One region of the Azospirillum sp. B510 genome, then DNA from elsewhere that is predicted to be linked to it. Evidence: riboswitches for the same ligand, from Rfam matches in the RefSeq annotation. Region 1 holds a riboswitch; each other region holds the start of a gene.

Region 1 (4,947 bases):
CCAGCCGGTGAGCGACGAGGCGGCGACCCTGACCGCGCCGGCCGTGCTGTCGGCCGGCCGCAAGCGCCATGTCAGGCTGATTGTCGCAGGCTGATCGTCTCCAGTTGATCGGCGCCGCCCGACGGGAGGAGGTGGCGTCAGCCTTCCAGCTGGCGCCACATCTCCAGATCGCGCTCGGCGGTCCAGATGCGGGGATCGCTGTGGCCCGACGCCTCGTCATAGGCGCGGGTGACGTTGAAGGGCATGCAATGGTCGAAGATCACCCAATGGCCGAACTTCGGCTTCAGCACGGCGTAGCTGTCCTTGTAGACGGTCCGCAGATCCTTGCCGGCGGCGACGCCCTGCTTCACCAGCTCGAACAGCTCGGCAGTGAAGGCGCGGGTGCCACGCAGCCCTTCCCGCACCTGTTCCGGCGTGGTCAGGGCGGCACCGCGGCCCGGCACCAGCTTCTCCGGCTCCAGGGCGGCGATGGCGTCGAGCGTCGCCGGCCAATGGGTGAAGTAGGCGTCGCCGCAATAGGGGGTGGCGCCATACTCGACCAGATCGCCGGAGAACAGGATTTTCTCCCGGGGCAGCCAGACCACCGTGTCGCCCTTGCTGTGGCCACGGCCAAGTTGCAGCAAGCGCACCTCCAGCGAGCCGAGCCATAGCGTCATGTGGCCACGGAAGGTGATGGTCGGCCAGGTGAGGCCGGGAACCGATTCGACGGCGCGGAAAAGCCGGGGGAAGCGGCCGATCTCGCTCGCCATGTCGGCCTCGCCGCGCTCGACGATCAGGTCGCGGGTGTCCTCGCTGGCGATGATCTGTTCCGGCGCATAGCCCGAGGCGCCCAGCACCCGCACCGCGTGGTAATGCGACAGCACGACATGGCGGATCGGCTTGTCGGTGACCTCGCGGATGCGGCGGATGACATCCTGGGCCATCACCGGCGTCGCCTGGGTGTCGATCACCATCACCGCGTCGTCGCCGATGACGATGCCGGTGTTGGGATCGCCCTCCGCCGTGTAGGCGTAGGCATTGTCCGACAGCTTGTCGAAACTGACGGTCTTCTCGTCCAGGTCGGCATGCGAGGCGAAATTCTTGGACATCCGGTTTCTCCACAGGTGCCGGCGACGCCCCCCTGCCCTCCCGGAGGATCGCCGGCCATTGATCGGTTGGGCCAACCATATCGTTTCATATGAAACCATGCAACGCGTTTGAGGCACCGAGGCCGACTGAGACCGGCGACCGGCGGGTTGACGCAACCGGGCGACGATGGCAGCCGGGTCGTCGCCCAGGCAGGCACGAGCATTCTTGCGACGATCTTCCGCTTGCCCTGTCCCGATCGAACAGATACGTTATGTTATAACATAACATTTTGATGCTCCGTTGCGACGAACAGCCGAACCACCATGACGACACCCCTTCTCCGGATCGCTGTGCGGGCGACACTCCCGCGAACCCGCCAGGCATGGACCGGGTCGGGGAAATCGCGCGGCCTCCCCCATGCCGGTCTTGACCGCCGACGCCGGCTCGCTCATCACTATCCCCGGTTCTGGTTCTTCCGGCGGCATCCGCCGGAAGCTAAGAGGGAACCCGGTGAGCCGCGCCGAGCGGCGAGACCGGGGCTGCCCCCGCAACTGTGAGCGGCGAGCCGATCCGTCATTTTCCGCCACTGGCGCCCCTCGCGGCGCTGGGAAGGCTGGACGGACCGGCGACGACCCGCAAGCCAGGAGACCTGCCAGCACCACGATCAACGTCCTCGGGCGGGGTGTCCCGGTGGAACGCTTGCCATGCGCGTGCCCGGATTCCGCGACCGGTTCCGCCCCGCATGCCGCAAGGCGTCCGCCCACACGCTCCGCCCGCCACGGCAGGAAGCACGGATGACGCCCACGCCTTTCCCCATCGCGGCCTCCCACCCCGGCCGCCCGGCCGCCCGCTCCCCCGCCATCGCGGTGACGGGGCTGAGTTGCCGGCTGGCCGGCCGCGCGGTCCTGTCTGACATCGGCTTCAGCGTCGCGGAGGGGATGGTCCTCGGCATTCTCGGACCGAACGGCTCCGGCAAATCGACGCTGCTGCGCTGCCTTGCCGGGCTTCAGGCCCCCTCGGCCGGAACCATCCGCGTCGAGGGAGCCGATCCGCGGGCCGTCGGGCCGGCGGCGTTGGCCCGCCGTCTGGCGTTGCAGGCGCAGGACAGCAGCCCCGCCCTCGGCTTCACCGTGCGCGACGTGGTCGCCATGGGGCGGCTGGCCCATCGCCGTTCGGTCTTTTCCGGAGACGGGGCGGAGGATCGCGCCATCGTCGACGAGGCTCTGGCCCGGCTGGATCTCGCGGCCCTGGCCGACCGCCCGGTCGAACAGCTGTCGGGCGGCGAGCGGCAGCGGGTGATGATCGCCCGCGCCCTGGCCCAGCGCCCGCGCATCCTGCTGCTGGACGAGCCGACCAACCATCTCGACATCCAGCACCGCTTCGCCATCCTCGATCTGGTGCGCTCGCTCGGCATCACCGTGGTGATGACGCTGCATGAGATCGATCTGGCCGCGCGCTGGTGCGACCGCCTCCTGCTGCTGAAGGATGGCCGCCTTCAGGCCGACGCCGTCCCGGACGAGGCGCTGACCGCCGAGCGCCTGACCGCCGTCTACCGGGTCGCCGCCACTGTCGACCGCCACCCCGGCGACGGCCGGCTGCGCATCGAGCTGTCGCCCCTCTGACCCCCGTTCCGCTTCCCCCGTTCCGCCTCCCCAGTCCCGTTCCCTCCGCCGCCCTCCCGACTGGACCCCGCATGCCCCCAGCCCCCGTCCGTACCCTCCTGGCCGCGTTCGGCCTCGCCCTCGCCCCCGCCATCCCTGCGGGGGCGCTCGCCCAAACCCCTCCGGCCGGCTATCCGGTCGAGATCGCCAACTGCTTCGACACCACGCGTTTCGACGCTCCGCCCAAGCGGCCGATGGTCAACGACGTCAACATGACCCAGACCATGATCGATCTCGGTCTGGCCGACCGGCTGGTCGCGGTGTCCGGCATCGCCGGGGCCGAGCGCCACCTGATCGCCCCGCCCGGCGTGGTCGCCGCCCTGCCCCAGCTGCCCGACCGCGCCCCGACGCTGGAGGCGGTGCTGGCCGCCAACCCCGACTTCCTGTTCGCCGGCTGGAGTTACGGCTTCAACGAGGCGCGCGGCCTGACCCCGGCCCGCCTCGCCGAGTTGGGCGTGGCCACCTACACGCTGCGGGAAAGCTGCATCCGCATCGGCCGGCGCGAGCCGATCAGCATGGACACCCTCTATGCCGATCTGCTGGCGCTGGGCCGCATCTTCGGCATCGCCGACCGGGCCGAGGCGATGGTGGCCGATTTCCGCCGCCGCGTCGCCGCGGTGACCCGGAGGATCGGCGGAGCCACGCAAAGGCCGCGCGTGATGTATTGCGACGATTGCCACACCGACGCCGCCCCGCTGTCGGTTGGGCGCGAGGGCATGACCAGCCTGCTGATGGAGCTGGCCGGCGGCCGCAACATCTTCGACGACATCCCCGACAGCTATGTCCGGGTCAGCTGGGAGGAGATGGCCCGGCGCGACCCGCAATGGATCATCGTCAGCGACCACCGCGTCCCGGCCGAGGCCGCCATCCGCTATCTGCTGTCCGCCCCGCAGCTGGCCGATGTCGAGGCGGTGCGCAAACGCCAGTTCATCGTCCTGACCTATGCCGAACAGACGCCCTCGACACGCGACGTCGACGCGCTGGAACGCATGGCCCGCACGCTGCACCCGGAGCTGTTCCAGCCATGAGCCGCCCGCGGATTCCGCCGCTCTGCCTGCTGCTGGCGACCATTCTGCTGCTGTCCCTGGTCGCGGCGGTCGGCTTCGGCGCCGCCCGCATCCCGCTGCCGACCGTCTGGTCGGTGGTCTCGCACGAGCTGTGGCCCGGCCTCTTCCCGGCGGACGGCATCAGCCGGGCGGAGCGCAACATCGTCTGGGAGCTGCGGCTGCCGCGCGTGCTGCTGGGGGCGCTGGCCGGCGCCGGGCTGGCGGCGGTTGGGGCGGTGTTGCAGGTGGTGACGCGCAACCCGCTGGCCGACCCCTATCTGTTCGGGGTGTCGGCCGGCGCCTCGGTCGGGGCGGTGAGCGTCATCCTGTTCGCCGGCGCCATCGCCACGCTGCCGGTGATCGGCGGCGTTTGGCAATTCCTGAGCCAGGCCCTGGGCCAGTCCCTGAGCCTGCCCACAGCCGCCTTCCTCGGCGCGCTCGCCGCCATGCTGGCGGTCTTCGCCGCCGCGCGCGGACGCGACGGCGGTGTGACCAGTGACCGGCTGGTGCTGACCGGCGTCGCCGTCGCCTTCATCCTGCACGCCGTCACCAACACGCTGATCGTCGCGAGCGCCGACCGCAGCGCCGACGCCGCCCTGTTCTGGATGATGGGCGGCTTCGGCACCGCGCGCTGGAGCGTGCTGCCCGCCCCCGCCCTGACCACCTTGTGCGGGCTCGGCTGGCTGTGGCTGCGCGCCGACAGGATCAACACGCTGGCGCTGGGCGACGACGCCGCCCGCTCGCTCGGCGGCGACCCCGGACGGCTGCGGCTGGAGCTGTTCGCCGTCACCGCCCTGATGACCGGCGCGCTGGTGTCGGCCTGCGGCAGCATCGGCTTCGTCGGGCTGGTGCTGCCCCACATCGCCCGCCTGCTGGTCGGCGGCCATCTGCGGGGGCTGCTGCCGGTGGCGGCGCTCGGCGGAGCGCTGCTGCTGCTGTGGGTCGACGCCGCCGCCCGCACGCTGTTCGCCCCGCGCGAAATCCCGGTCGGCATGGCCACCGCGCTGGTCGGCGGCGCCTTCTTCCTCTGGCTGATGCGCCGCCGCCCCGCCCCCTGACGCCGTCCGAGGCTTCCCGAACCATCCCCCCACCGCGAAGCCCCGCCTTCGCGGATCGCCCCCTCATGCCCTTTTCCCAAGCCACCCTGGAGACACTCACCCGATGCCACCCGC
Region 2 (4,947 bases), on a different replicon from region 1:
CGATGGCGGCGTCCCGCGCGGTCAGGCTGGCGCGCATCCAGGCGGCGCAGTCCGGTTCCTTCAGGCTGGCGACGAACAGCGGGCGGGGGGCGAGGCCGCGCGCCGCCAGCGCGTCGCACAGGGCATGGACCGGGGCGAGATCGCCGGCCAGCAGATGGGAGCGGTAGAAGACGACCGCCGCCACCGGGGCGTTCGAGGCCATGGGACCGGTCCAGCCATCGTAGGCGCCGAAGCGCGGGACCGGGGCGGGATCCTCATGATGGATCGGCGTGCCGGCCAGCGTCGCGGCGCAGGCCAGCAGATGGCCCATGTTGGCCGGGCCGCCCTCGGTGAAATAGCGCCACAGCCGGTCGGCGGTCTCCGGCGGGACCGTGCCGTAGGCGGCGAGGCCGGGGTCGGGCTGCGCCTCGCCGGACAGGACGGCCAGCGGGATGCCGCGCTCGCGGCACAGCGCGGAGAGACGGTCGAGGCCGTAGCGCCAATAGCCGCTGCCGCCGAGCAGGCGCAGGACCACCAGCTTCGCCTTGGCGACGACGGTATCGGCATGGAGATCGACCGACAGCGGATGGCCGAGCCGGTTGAGGTTGGCGAGGCGGAGGCTGGGCAGCGACGCGCGTCCCGTCCGCCACGCGGCGGCGAGCGCGGTCAGGTCGCTGTCGGAAAAGGACAGCATGACGATGTCGGCCGGCGTCTGTCCCAGATCTTCCGCCTGGGGGCCGGCGTCCAGTTCGTCCTGGCGGGCGGCGAGCAGATGCATGGGTGTCCGAGGCTATGTTCAAAGAGTGGGGACGCCTGTTCCCACCCTAACCCTCCCCCGCTGGGCGGGAGAGGGAGTAAGCACTTGATTGGAAAGGTGGTGGCAGTCCCTTCCCTGTGAAGCGGGGGAGTTGGGGTGGGGCAAAAGCAGCGGCACCCTAACCCCTACCCAACGACCGCCCGCGTCACCGCGTCGCGGTCGAGCCCGGTCTCGCCGATCACCACCAGGCGGCTGCGGCGCTCCTCGCCCGGCTTCCACAAGCGGTCGTAATGGGTCTGGATGCGGGTGCCGACACCCTGGACCAGCAGGCGCATCGGCTTGCCGGGCACGTCGATGAAGCCCTTCAGGCGCAGCACGCCATGCAGGCCGGCGACCTGTTCCAGTGTCATCGCCAGAGCGGCCGGGTCGGGCTGCGCCGGCAACTCCACCACGAAGCTGGTGAAGTCGTCGTGGTCGTGGCCCTCTTCGTCGTCATGGTGGCTGGGACGGTTGGCGAGATCGTCCTCCACCGCGGCGCCGACGCCGAGCAGGACCAGCGGGTCGACGGCACCCTGGGAGGCCCGCACCAGCTTGGCGTCGCGGCCGACCGTGTGGGACAGGGCGCCGCGGATCAGATCCTCGACGCGGGCGAGGTCGCCGGATGCTACCAGATCGGTCTTGTTGACGACGATCAGGTCGGCGCAGAGCAGCTGATCCTCGAACACCTCCTCGATCGGCGTTTCATGATCGACGGTGCCGGCGGCGTCGCGCTGGGCCTCCAGCGCGGCGGGATCGGGGGCGAAGCGGCCTTCCGCGGCGGCGGCGGCGTCAACCACGGCGATGACGCCGTCCACCGTGACCCGCGTCTTGATCGCCGGCCAGTGGAAGGCCTGGACCAGCGGCTTGGGCAGGGCCAGACCGCTGGTCTCGATCACGATATGCTCGGGCGGCTCCGGCCGGGCCAGCAGCTTCTCGATGGCCGGGACGAAGTCGTCGGCGACGGTGCAGCACAGGCAGCCGTTCGCCAGCTCGATCACGTCGTCCTCGGTGCAGGTCGGGTTGCCGCAGGCGCGCAGGATGTCGCCGTCGATGCCGACATCGCCGAACTCGTTGATGATCAGCGCCAGCCGGCGGCCATCGGCCTTTTCCAGCAGGCTGCGGATCAACGTGGTCTTTCCGGCGCCGAGGAAGCCGGTGATGACGGTCGCCGGCACCTTGCCGGCGGCCGTTTTCGCAAGAGCGGACATGGAGTGCGCCTCCTTAGCGCGCGCCGGGCTGGGCCCGCAGGGCCGGGCGGGATTCGGCCTCGCCGACGAGAGCGCTCATCAGCCAGCCGCAGGCCGAGCCCAGGATCGCCCAGAACAGCGCGGCCCCGCCGAGAGAGGCGGCGACGAAGCGGGCGGCCAGTTCCGGCGGAACCGCACCCTCGGCGCTTTCCGGATGCGGGGCGCCGATCAGGTGGGGCAATGCCGCGGCCAGAACGGCGACGGCGATGACCAGACGGTTGCGGGCGAAGGCGAAGGCCAGCAGGCAGACGCCGGCTCCGGCGGCGGCGGACAGCCACCAGAGCTGGCGCAGCTCCAGTTCCGCCCCGGCCATGCCCGGCAGTTCCGGGGCCAGGCCGAAGGAGGGCGCCAGCGAGACGGCGACGAAGCCCCCCATGCCCCATACCAGCCCGCGCCGCGCATCGACAGGCCGGCCGGCCAGCAGGATCGCGGCCCCCAACAAAAGCGCATAGGCGACGCCGGTGATCAGGTCGGCGACGATGGTCAGGCCGATGCGCTGGATCGCCTCGTCCAGCGAGGTCGGCACGCCTTCGCCGATCTGGCGCACCGGACCATGCTGGTGGCCATCGGCAGGGCTGGCGGCAGGGCTGGCGGCCGGGGCGGCGGCAGTGGCCGTAGCCGTCGTGGCCGGAGGCGGGGTCACCACCTCGTATTTCTCGGCTTCGAGGATCAGCGGGACGGTGGTCGCCTGCTGAACGACGGACGCGGCCGTGCCGGAGAGCACGCCCGCGACCAGTGCGGCTGTGAACAGCCGCCGGATCAGTTCCATGACCCTGGCTTAGTGGCAGGGGAACGCGAAGGAATGACGGGTGTCGTGGGCCGCGTCATGGATCTGCTGCGGCTGGGCGAAGCCGACGCCGTACAGCAGGAAGCTGCCGAGCAGGATGGCGGCGAAGGCGGCGACCGCGGTCTGGGCGGCGCTACGGGTCGCGGAACCGGTTGCGGTGTGAAGCGAACGCGTGGTCATGGACCGATATCCTTGTTCTCCCGCCACACCCGGCGGGGTTGGGAAAAATTGATGCGTCCGGCGGCAGGTTTCCTGGCTCGCGGGTCGCCGCATCGCCGTCCGCCTTCCCGGCCGTCAAGGACCAGTGGCATAATGGACAGGACGCTCGCCGCACACAGTTGCGGGGGCAGCCGCGGCATTGGACCAGTCCAGAGGGTCGGTCCGCACCGCATTCCCTATTATCCCAGCCGTCCGTCAGGACGGGCGGGGCACCGTCGGACGGCCACCATCGCAGCGCCGCGCCGCTTTGGCAAGCCCGCAATCCGATATCCGCCCTGCGGACGGTCTTGCGCAGTGGCATTTTGGGTGCTGTGATGTTTGATAGACGGAGAGTCCGCAAGTGTGATGTTTTCCGCCGCAAGGATTTGGCGGATGAAGGACGCCGCAAAGACCGGAGGGGGGAATTCGCGACCGATGACCGCCGCAGCGAACGACGACATCATCCTGGAAGCGCGCAACCTGACGAAGGAGTTCAAGGGATTCGTGGCGGTTCGGGACGTGAACCTGAAGGTCCGCCGCGGCACCATCCATGCGCTGATCGGCCCGAACGGCGCCGGCAAGAGCACGGTGTTCAACCTGCTGACCAAGTTCCTCACCCCCACGCGCGGGCAGATCCTCTACAAGGGCCGCGACATCACCCGCACCAAGCCGGCCGACATCGCATTGATGGGTCTGGTCCGCTCCTTCCAGATCTCCGCCGTCTTCCCGCATCTCAGCGTGCTGGAGAATGTCCGGGTGGCGCTTCAACGCCCGCTCGGTACCAGCTTCCATTTCTGGAAGTCCGAGTCGTCGCTCCATGAGCTGCATGGCCGGGCGCTGGAACTGATCGAGGCGGTGAACCTCACGCCCTGGGCCGGCCATCCGGCGGCGGAGCTGCCCTATGGCCGCAAGCGCGCGCTGGAGATCGCCACCACGCTGGCGCTCGACCCCGAGGTGATGCTGCTGGACGAACCGCTGGCCGGCATGGGCCATGAGGACATCGAGGGCACCGCGGCCCTGATCAAGCGCGTCGCCGCCGACCGCACCGTGCTGATGGTCGAGCACAACCTGTCGGTCGTCGCCCACCTGTCGGACAGCATCACCGTGCTTCGCCGCGGCGAGATCCTGGCGGAGGGGCCGTACGAGACCGTCTCCAGGAACCCGCAGGTGATGGAAGCCTATATGGGGACCGGACATGCCTGACGGGGGCAACACGAAGACCGCCATGCTGGAGATCGCCGACCTGCATGGCTTCTACGGCGAAAGCCATGTGCTGCACGGTGTCGGCCTGGAGGTTCGCCGGGGCGAGGTGGTGACGCTGCTGGGCCGCAACGGCGCCGGCAAGACCTCGACCATGCGCGCCATCATGGGCATCATGGGCAGGCGCACCGGCTCGATCCGTTTCCAGGGCCAGGAGCTGATCGGCATGGCGCAGCACAGGATCCCGCGGCTCGGCATCGGCTATGTGCCGGAGGAGCGCGGCATCTTCTCCTCCCTCAGCGTCGACGAAAATCTGACGCTGCCGCCGGTGGTCAAGGAGGGCGGGATGACGGTCGCGCAGATCCACGACCTGTTCCCCAACCTGAAGGGCCGCGGCGGCACCCAGGGCACGCGGCTGTCGGGCGGCGAGCAGCAGATGCTGGCCATCGCCCGCATCCTGCGCACCGGCGCCACCCTGATCCTGCTGGACGAGCCGACCGAGGGACTCGCTCCGGTGATCATCGAGCAGATCGGCGTCGCGGTGCGGGCGTTGAAGCGGCGCGGGTTCACCATCCTGCTCGTGGAGCAGAATTTCCGCTTCGCCGCCACCATCGCCGACCGCCATTACGTGATGGAGGAGGGCCATGTGGTCGACATGATCCCCAACGACCAGCTCCATGCCAACATGGACAAGCTGCACACCTATCTGGGGGTGTAGGCCGTCCGGCTCCCCATCATCC
Region 3 (4,947 bases), 330 kb from region 1:
CTCGGCGCTCGGCCGGACTTGCGGGTGGTGGACCGCCTCGCCGGCCAGCAGCGATAGCCAGGGATCGGCGGCCTGCGGCGACAGGGCGGCGATCTGGCCGGGATCGGCAAGCGCCAGAAGATACTGGTCGCCGCACACCGTGGCCGACGCCGCCCGCAGACCGGCGGCAACGGCCATCCCCACCGGGATGGCCGCGCTCAGAAGACAGGCCGCTGTCAGGCGAAGGGTCAGCCGGCGCACCGGAACCCCCTCCCGCTGCGGTCGAGCGGATCGGGCATCAGCCCGAGATAGCGTTCACGGAACCGGTCCCACATCGACAGGCGGCTCCAGTCCGGCTCCTTCAGGATGCGGTCGTTCTCGCCGAGGAAGGGGTTGGGAAAGAACAGCGTCATCTGCTGGTCTCCCTTGCCGTTGAACAGCCGCAGGCCCCAGCTCCGCGGTGCGCCGTCGCTTCCCAGGACGCGGTACATCTCGGCCCGCGCGGTCCGGCGGATGCGGGCGAGCTCCGGATCGACCGGGTTGCGCGGCGTGCCCCGGTGGGAGCCGATGCAGACATGGAAATGCCATGCCCCGAAATCGACGGTCAGGTAGCCGTCGAACAGCGACACCTTGCGCGGCGCGTTGGGTGCGCGGATTTCGAAGACGGCCCCCTGGACCAGCGTGCCGAACACGATGTCCCGCCACCAGACCTCGAAGGCATCCTTCAGCAGGGCCAGCAGCAGATCCTGATCGGTGGGCAGGGGGAAGATCTCGACCCGACCCATGCCGGGTTCCTCGACGACGTGCGAGGCCACGGAAGACGCGGTGCTCATGGAACGAACTCTTGGGTGGGGCGGGGTCAGAAGCGCGCGGACAGGCCTGCGTAAGCCGAGCGGCCCGCCGCAGCGTGGCCGTAGACCTCCTCGTACCGGCGGTTGAACAGGTTCTCGACGCGGCCATGCAGCGTCACCGCATCGGTCAGCTCGTAGGACAGCCGAAGATCGGCGGTGAGAAAGGCGCTGCCGGTGCCGTAATTCTCGATCATGTCGCGATAGCGCAGGCCGAGATTGGCGTAGGCCGCCGGCAGGAAGCGCCAGCCGACCGACGCGCTGCCCTGGTGAAGCGGCAGATTGCGCAGCCGCTGCCCGGTGTTGGCGTTGACCACGCTCTGCCAGGAATAGGCGGCGCGCAGGTCGATGGTCACGGTCGGGCGGGCGGCCAGTTCCAGCTCCACGCCCTGCGCCTTGGTGCGGTCGACGTTGACATAGCCGCCGCCCGAACAGGCCGGGCTGGCCGCCGGACCGTACAGCCAGTTGATCTGGTCACGGGTGGCGGCCTGGAAGTAGGTCGCTCCGGCGGTCAGTCGCCCGCCCAGCAGCGATTGCTCGACACCGGCGTCCCAGCCGCGGCTGCGTTCCGGCCGCAGGTCGGCCCGCCCATAGCAGGGATCGAACCGTTCGTAGAGCGAGGGTGGTTGCCATGCCGTGCCGTAGCTGGAGCGCAGCGTCGTCCCGCTCTGCTCGATCCGGTAGGCGGCACCGAGCCGCCAGGTTCCCGTCCCGCCATAGTCGCTGTGGCGGTCGCCGCGGATCGTCGCCGACAGGTCGAGCGGCGCCACCGGAGTCACGCCGACGGTGGCGAAGCCGCCGCCGCGCCAGTTGTGCGACCGCATGTCCGGCGCGAGCGGCGCGAAGCCCGGCGTGTGCTGCTCCATGCTCTCGCGGGTCGCATCGCCACCGTAGCCCAGCGTCACCCGGTCGGACAGTTTGGCGGTCGCCGCATAGTCGAGCCGCGTCTTGTGGCCGTCATAGGTGTCGCCCCGGGTTCCCTCGCCCCAATACTGCCGGGTGTTGGTGGTGTTGGCGATGCCGAAGCTGTGGACCAGCCTGCCGCCCAGACTGTCGAGCGACCCGCCCAGGCGCAGGAACCGCTCGGTCTCGTCGCGCGACCAGTCATTGTCGCGGGTGGCGGGATCGTAGGTCAGCGTCTTGCGCTGATAGCGCGCCGTCGCGTCGAACCGCAGCTCCTCGGTCGCCTGGACGCCGATCCGGCCGGCGGCGGCCCATTGCCGGAACGGGTCCTTGTCCTGCCCGCCACGCCAGCGGCTGAAATCCGAATAGCCGCCGGAATGGGTGCCGGACAGGGAGGCGCGGTACTCCACCCTGTCCTGCGCCCCGGATACCGATGCGTTCGCCCGCTTGGTGTCGAAGCTGCCATATTCGGCGCCGACCTGTCCGCCGAACAGACCGGCCGGGCGGCGGGTGACGATGTTGACCACGCCGCCGCCGGCATCCGGCCCGAAGCGGCCGGGCTGCGGCCCGCGCAGGACCTCGATGCGCTCGATGTCGGCGGTGTCCATCTCGCCGGCCGGATATTGCGACTGCGACTGGCTGGTGTCGCTCATCTCGACGCCGTCGATGAAGACGCGGGTGTTGCGCGGTCCCAACCCGCGCAGGCGCACGGTCTGGGCGCCGCCCGGCGCCTGCCGGCCCGACAGGCTGACGCCGGGAACCAGCAGCAAGGCATCGTCGAGACGGCGGATCTGTTGACGCTCGATCTCCTCGCCGCCGATCACGCTGGAGGCGATGGTCGCCTGCTCCTGCGGCACCGCCATGCCCTTCGGTGCCGTGATCTCCAAGGGGGTTAGCTGAAGGTCGTCCGCTGAAGCGGCCGATGCTCCGGCCGCGACCCCGAGCCCGGCCAAAGCGACCCGGACGCAAAAATTCCTGCCAAGATTTGTGATGGAACGGCTTGTCTGCATGCTCTGCCACGTCCTGCTGCAGGCATGGAGGCGCGCTCGGACAAGCGGTGCGGCCGCAAAGCCACCCGTCCGGGGCCACACATCCATGCCGGCTCCGGAGACCGGAACCGTTGAACGGGCGTTGCCGAACGGACGCCACGACGCGAGGCCTCGCGTCTGGAGAACCATTCACCTGCGACATGCTTCAGGGAGGACGAATCATCCCGGAATCCGGCCGCGGCAACGCCAATGGACGCGTCACCACGACGGGTTTCCGCACCTTCGACACACCCCGATCGAAGGCAGAGTGACGCTGTCGGAGGCAGGTCTCCTGGCTCGCGGGTCGTCATCCGGCACCGCCTTCCCGACCGGGATCCCAAGGATTTCCGGTCAGTGGCTTTCTGGCGCCGACTCGCCGCTCACAGTTGCGGGGACAGCCACGGCTTGCATCAGGCTTGGACGCCTGTCGCTTCCGTCGTTCCCTTTTAATCTCCCGGCTTGCGCCTGGGAAAACCGCCGACAATGCCTCTGGTGATAGAGGCAGGCCACACGCCTGTCAATGGCGTCGAGCCGTTCCCAGGGCTCCGAAGTCGGGTTAACAGCGGTTTACGAATTGGGAAGTTTCTGATTCGGTGGAGGCTCTCGTCTTGGAAGGTCCCCCCATGAGTTCGATCGAAGCCGGCTTTGGTGAGAAATCGCGGCTGAAGGCGCTGCTGGAACATTTTTCGCGGATCGACGACCCGCGTGCTCCCTGGCGGGTCGCCTATCCGTTACCGGAGATCCTGCTTCTGGCGGTGTGCGGGACGATCGCGGATTGCGAGGATTACGAGGCGATCGCCGCCTGGGGTGAAGCGCGGCTCGACTTTCTGCGGCGCTTCCAGCCCTATCACCATGGGGTGCCGAGCGGACGCTGGCTGACCGTGTTCATGAACCGGATCCCGTCCGGCCTGTTCCAGGACTGCTTCCTGTCCTGGGTGCGCGAGGCGTGGCCCGACCGGCCGGAACTGGTCGCCATCGACGGCAAGACCTCGCGACGCAGCCATGACCGCGTCCTCGGACAGGCCCCTTTGCACTTGGTCTCGGCCTTCGCCACCACCAGCCGCCTGGTCCTCGGCCAGGAGGCCGTCGAGGACAAAGCCAGCGAACTGGCGGCCATTCCGGTTCTGCTGGAGCGCTTGGCGACCGAGGGCGGGCTCAAGGGCGCGATCGTCACCATCGACGCCATCGCCTGCAACGCCACCATCGCCCAGGCCGTTCGCGACGCCGGGGCCGACTATCTGCTGGCGGTCAAAGCCAACCAGCCCACCCTGCGCGACGAGATCGAGAGTTTCTTCACCAGCGCACCGCCGGAGACGCTCGATCACGCCGCCGATATCGACAAGCTTGCGCAAAGGCCACGGCCCCCTGAACATGGCCGTCGTCCGCCACTTCGCCATCAACCTCGTCCGCAAGGCCGCCGAACCCGCCCGGCCGCGCTCCGGATTACGGCGCGCCACCAAAAAGCCGGCCGCCACTCCCAGACCCACCAGCATCAAGCTCCGCAGGAAGCTGGCAGGCTGGGACACCGATTACCTCAACGCTATCCTCGACGTTAATATCCGTTAACACGGATTCGGAGCCCTGGGTGCCGACCGGGTTGGCCGAATTTCGGCCTTCCCAGCCGGTCGTTCGTACTCCATCTTTGACGGCATGACTGATAAAGCCCCGCTCCAGCCCGGGTCGGCCGGGCGTTTCACCGATGCCAAAGCCGCACTGGCCTGTGTGCGCGACATCTATGACCGCAACACCGCTTTCCTGCGCCACCGCTTCGCCGCCTACACCCAGGGCGACGAGGAAGGCGGGCGTAACCGGGCGCATTACCCCTATGTCCGCCTGACGGCGGTGTCCGGCGCGGCGGTCGATACCCGGCTGTCCTACGGCTTCGTCGAGGGGGTCGGCGTCCATTCAACCACGGTGACGCGGCCCGACCTGTTCGAGCGCTATCTGCTGGAACAATTCACCCTTCTGCTGCGCAACCACGATGTCCCGCTGGAGGTCGGCGTCAGCGAGGAGCCGATCCCGATCCATTTCGCCTTCCCCCAGGGCATGTATGTCGAAGGCGACCTGCCGCCGGACCGGCTGACCCGGCTGCCCGACCTGTTCGACCTGCCCGATCTGGCGCGGATGGACGACACCATCGTCAACGGCACCTGCGACACCGGGCCGGACGCGGAAAAGCCGCTGGCGCT

Evidence for each region. A riboswitch is a leader RNA that binds a small molecule or an ion and turns the genes downstream of it on or off. The one in region 1 is predicted to bind cobalamin.
Region 2: linked by a shared signal. The riboswitch ahead of AZL_RS29045 (CbtB domain-containing protein) and the one ahead of AZL_RS02560 (ABC transporter ATP-binding protein) in region 1 are both predicted to bind cobalamin.
Region 3: linked by a shared signal. The riboswitch ahead of AZL_RS04085 (TonB-dependent receptor plug domain-containing protein) and the one ahead of AZL_RS02560 (ABC transporter ATP-binding protein) in region 1 are both predicted to bind cobalamin.

Annotation. Positions count from the first base shown of each region.
Region 1 covers NC_013854.1:551,208-556,154, reverse strand. Annotated here, with positions in the region: gene tyrS (tyrosine--tRNA ligase) at 1-94, shown strand, start outside; gene AZL_RS02565 (MBL fold metallo-hydrolase) at 138-1,088, opposite strand; cobalamin riboswitch at 1,519-1,740, shown strand; gene AZL_RS02560 (ABC transporter ATP-binding protein) at 1,863-2,690, shown strand; gene AZL_RS02555 (ABC transporter substrate-binding protein) at 2,762-3,757, shown strand; gene AZL_RS02550 (FecCD family ABC transporter permease) at 3,754-4,833, shown strand; gene AZL_RS02545 (TonB-dependent receptor) at 4,937-4,947, shown strand, end outside.
Region 2 covers NC_013858.1:369,677-374,623, reverse strand. Annotated here, with positions in the region: gene cobN (cobaltochelatase subunit CobN) at 1-757, opposite strand, end outside; gene cobW (cobalamin biosynthesis protein CobW) at 922-1,983, opposite strand; gene AZL_RS29050 (CbtA family protein) at 1,997-2,791, opposite strand; gene AZL_RS29045 (CbtB domain-containing protein) at 2,801-2,989, opposite strand; cobalamin riboswitch at 3,034-3,260, opposite strand; gene AZL_RS29040 (ABC transporter ATP-binding protein) at 3,443-4,210, shown strand; gene AZL_RS29035 (ABC transporter ATP-binding protein) at 4,203-4,925, shown strand.
Region 3 covers NC_013854.1:880,570-885,516, reverse strand. Annotated here, with positions in the region: gene AZL_RS04095 (ABC transporter substrate-binding protein) at 1-240, opposite strand, end outside; gene AZL_RS04090 (DUF7676 family protein) at 228-812, opposite strand; gene AZL_RS04085 (TonB-dependent receptor plug domain-containing protein) at 839-2,617, opposite strand; cobalamin riboswitch at 3,023-3,252, opposite strand; gene AZL_RS04080 (ISAs1 family transposase) at 3,382-4,314, shown strand; gene AZL_RS04075 (AMP nucleosidase) at 4,409-4,947, shown strand, end outside.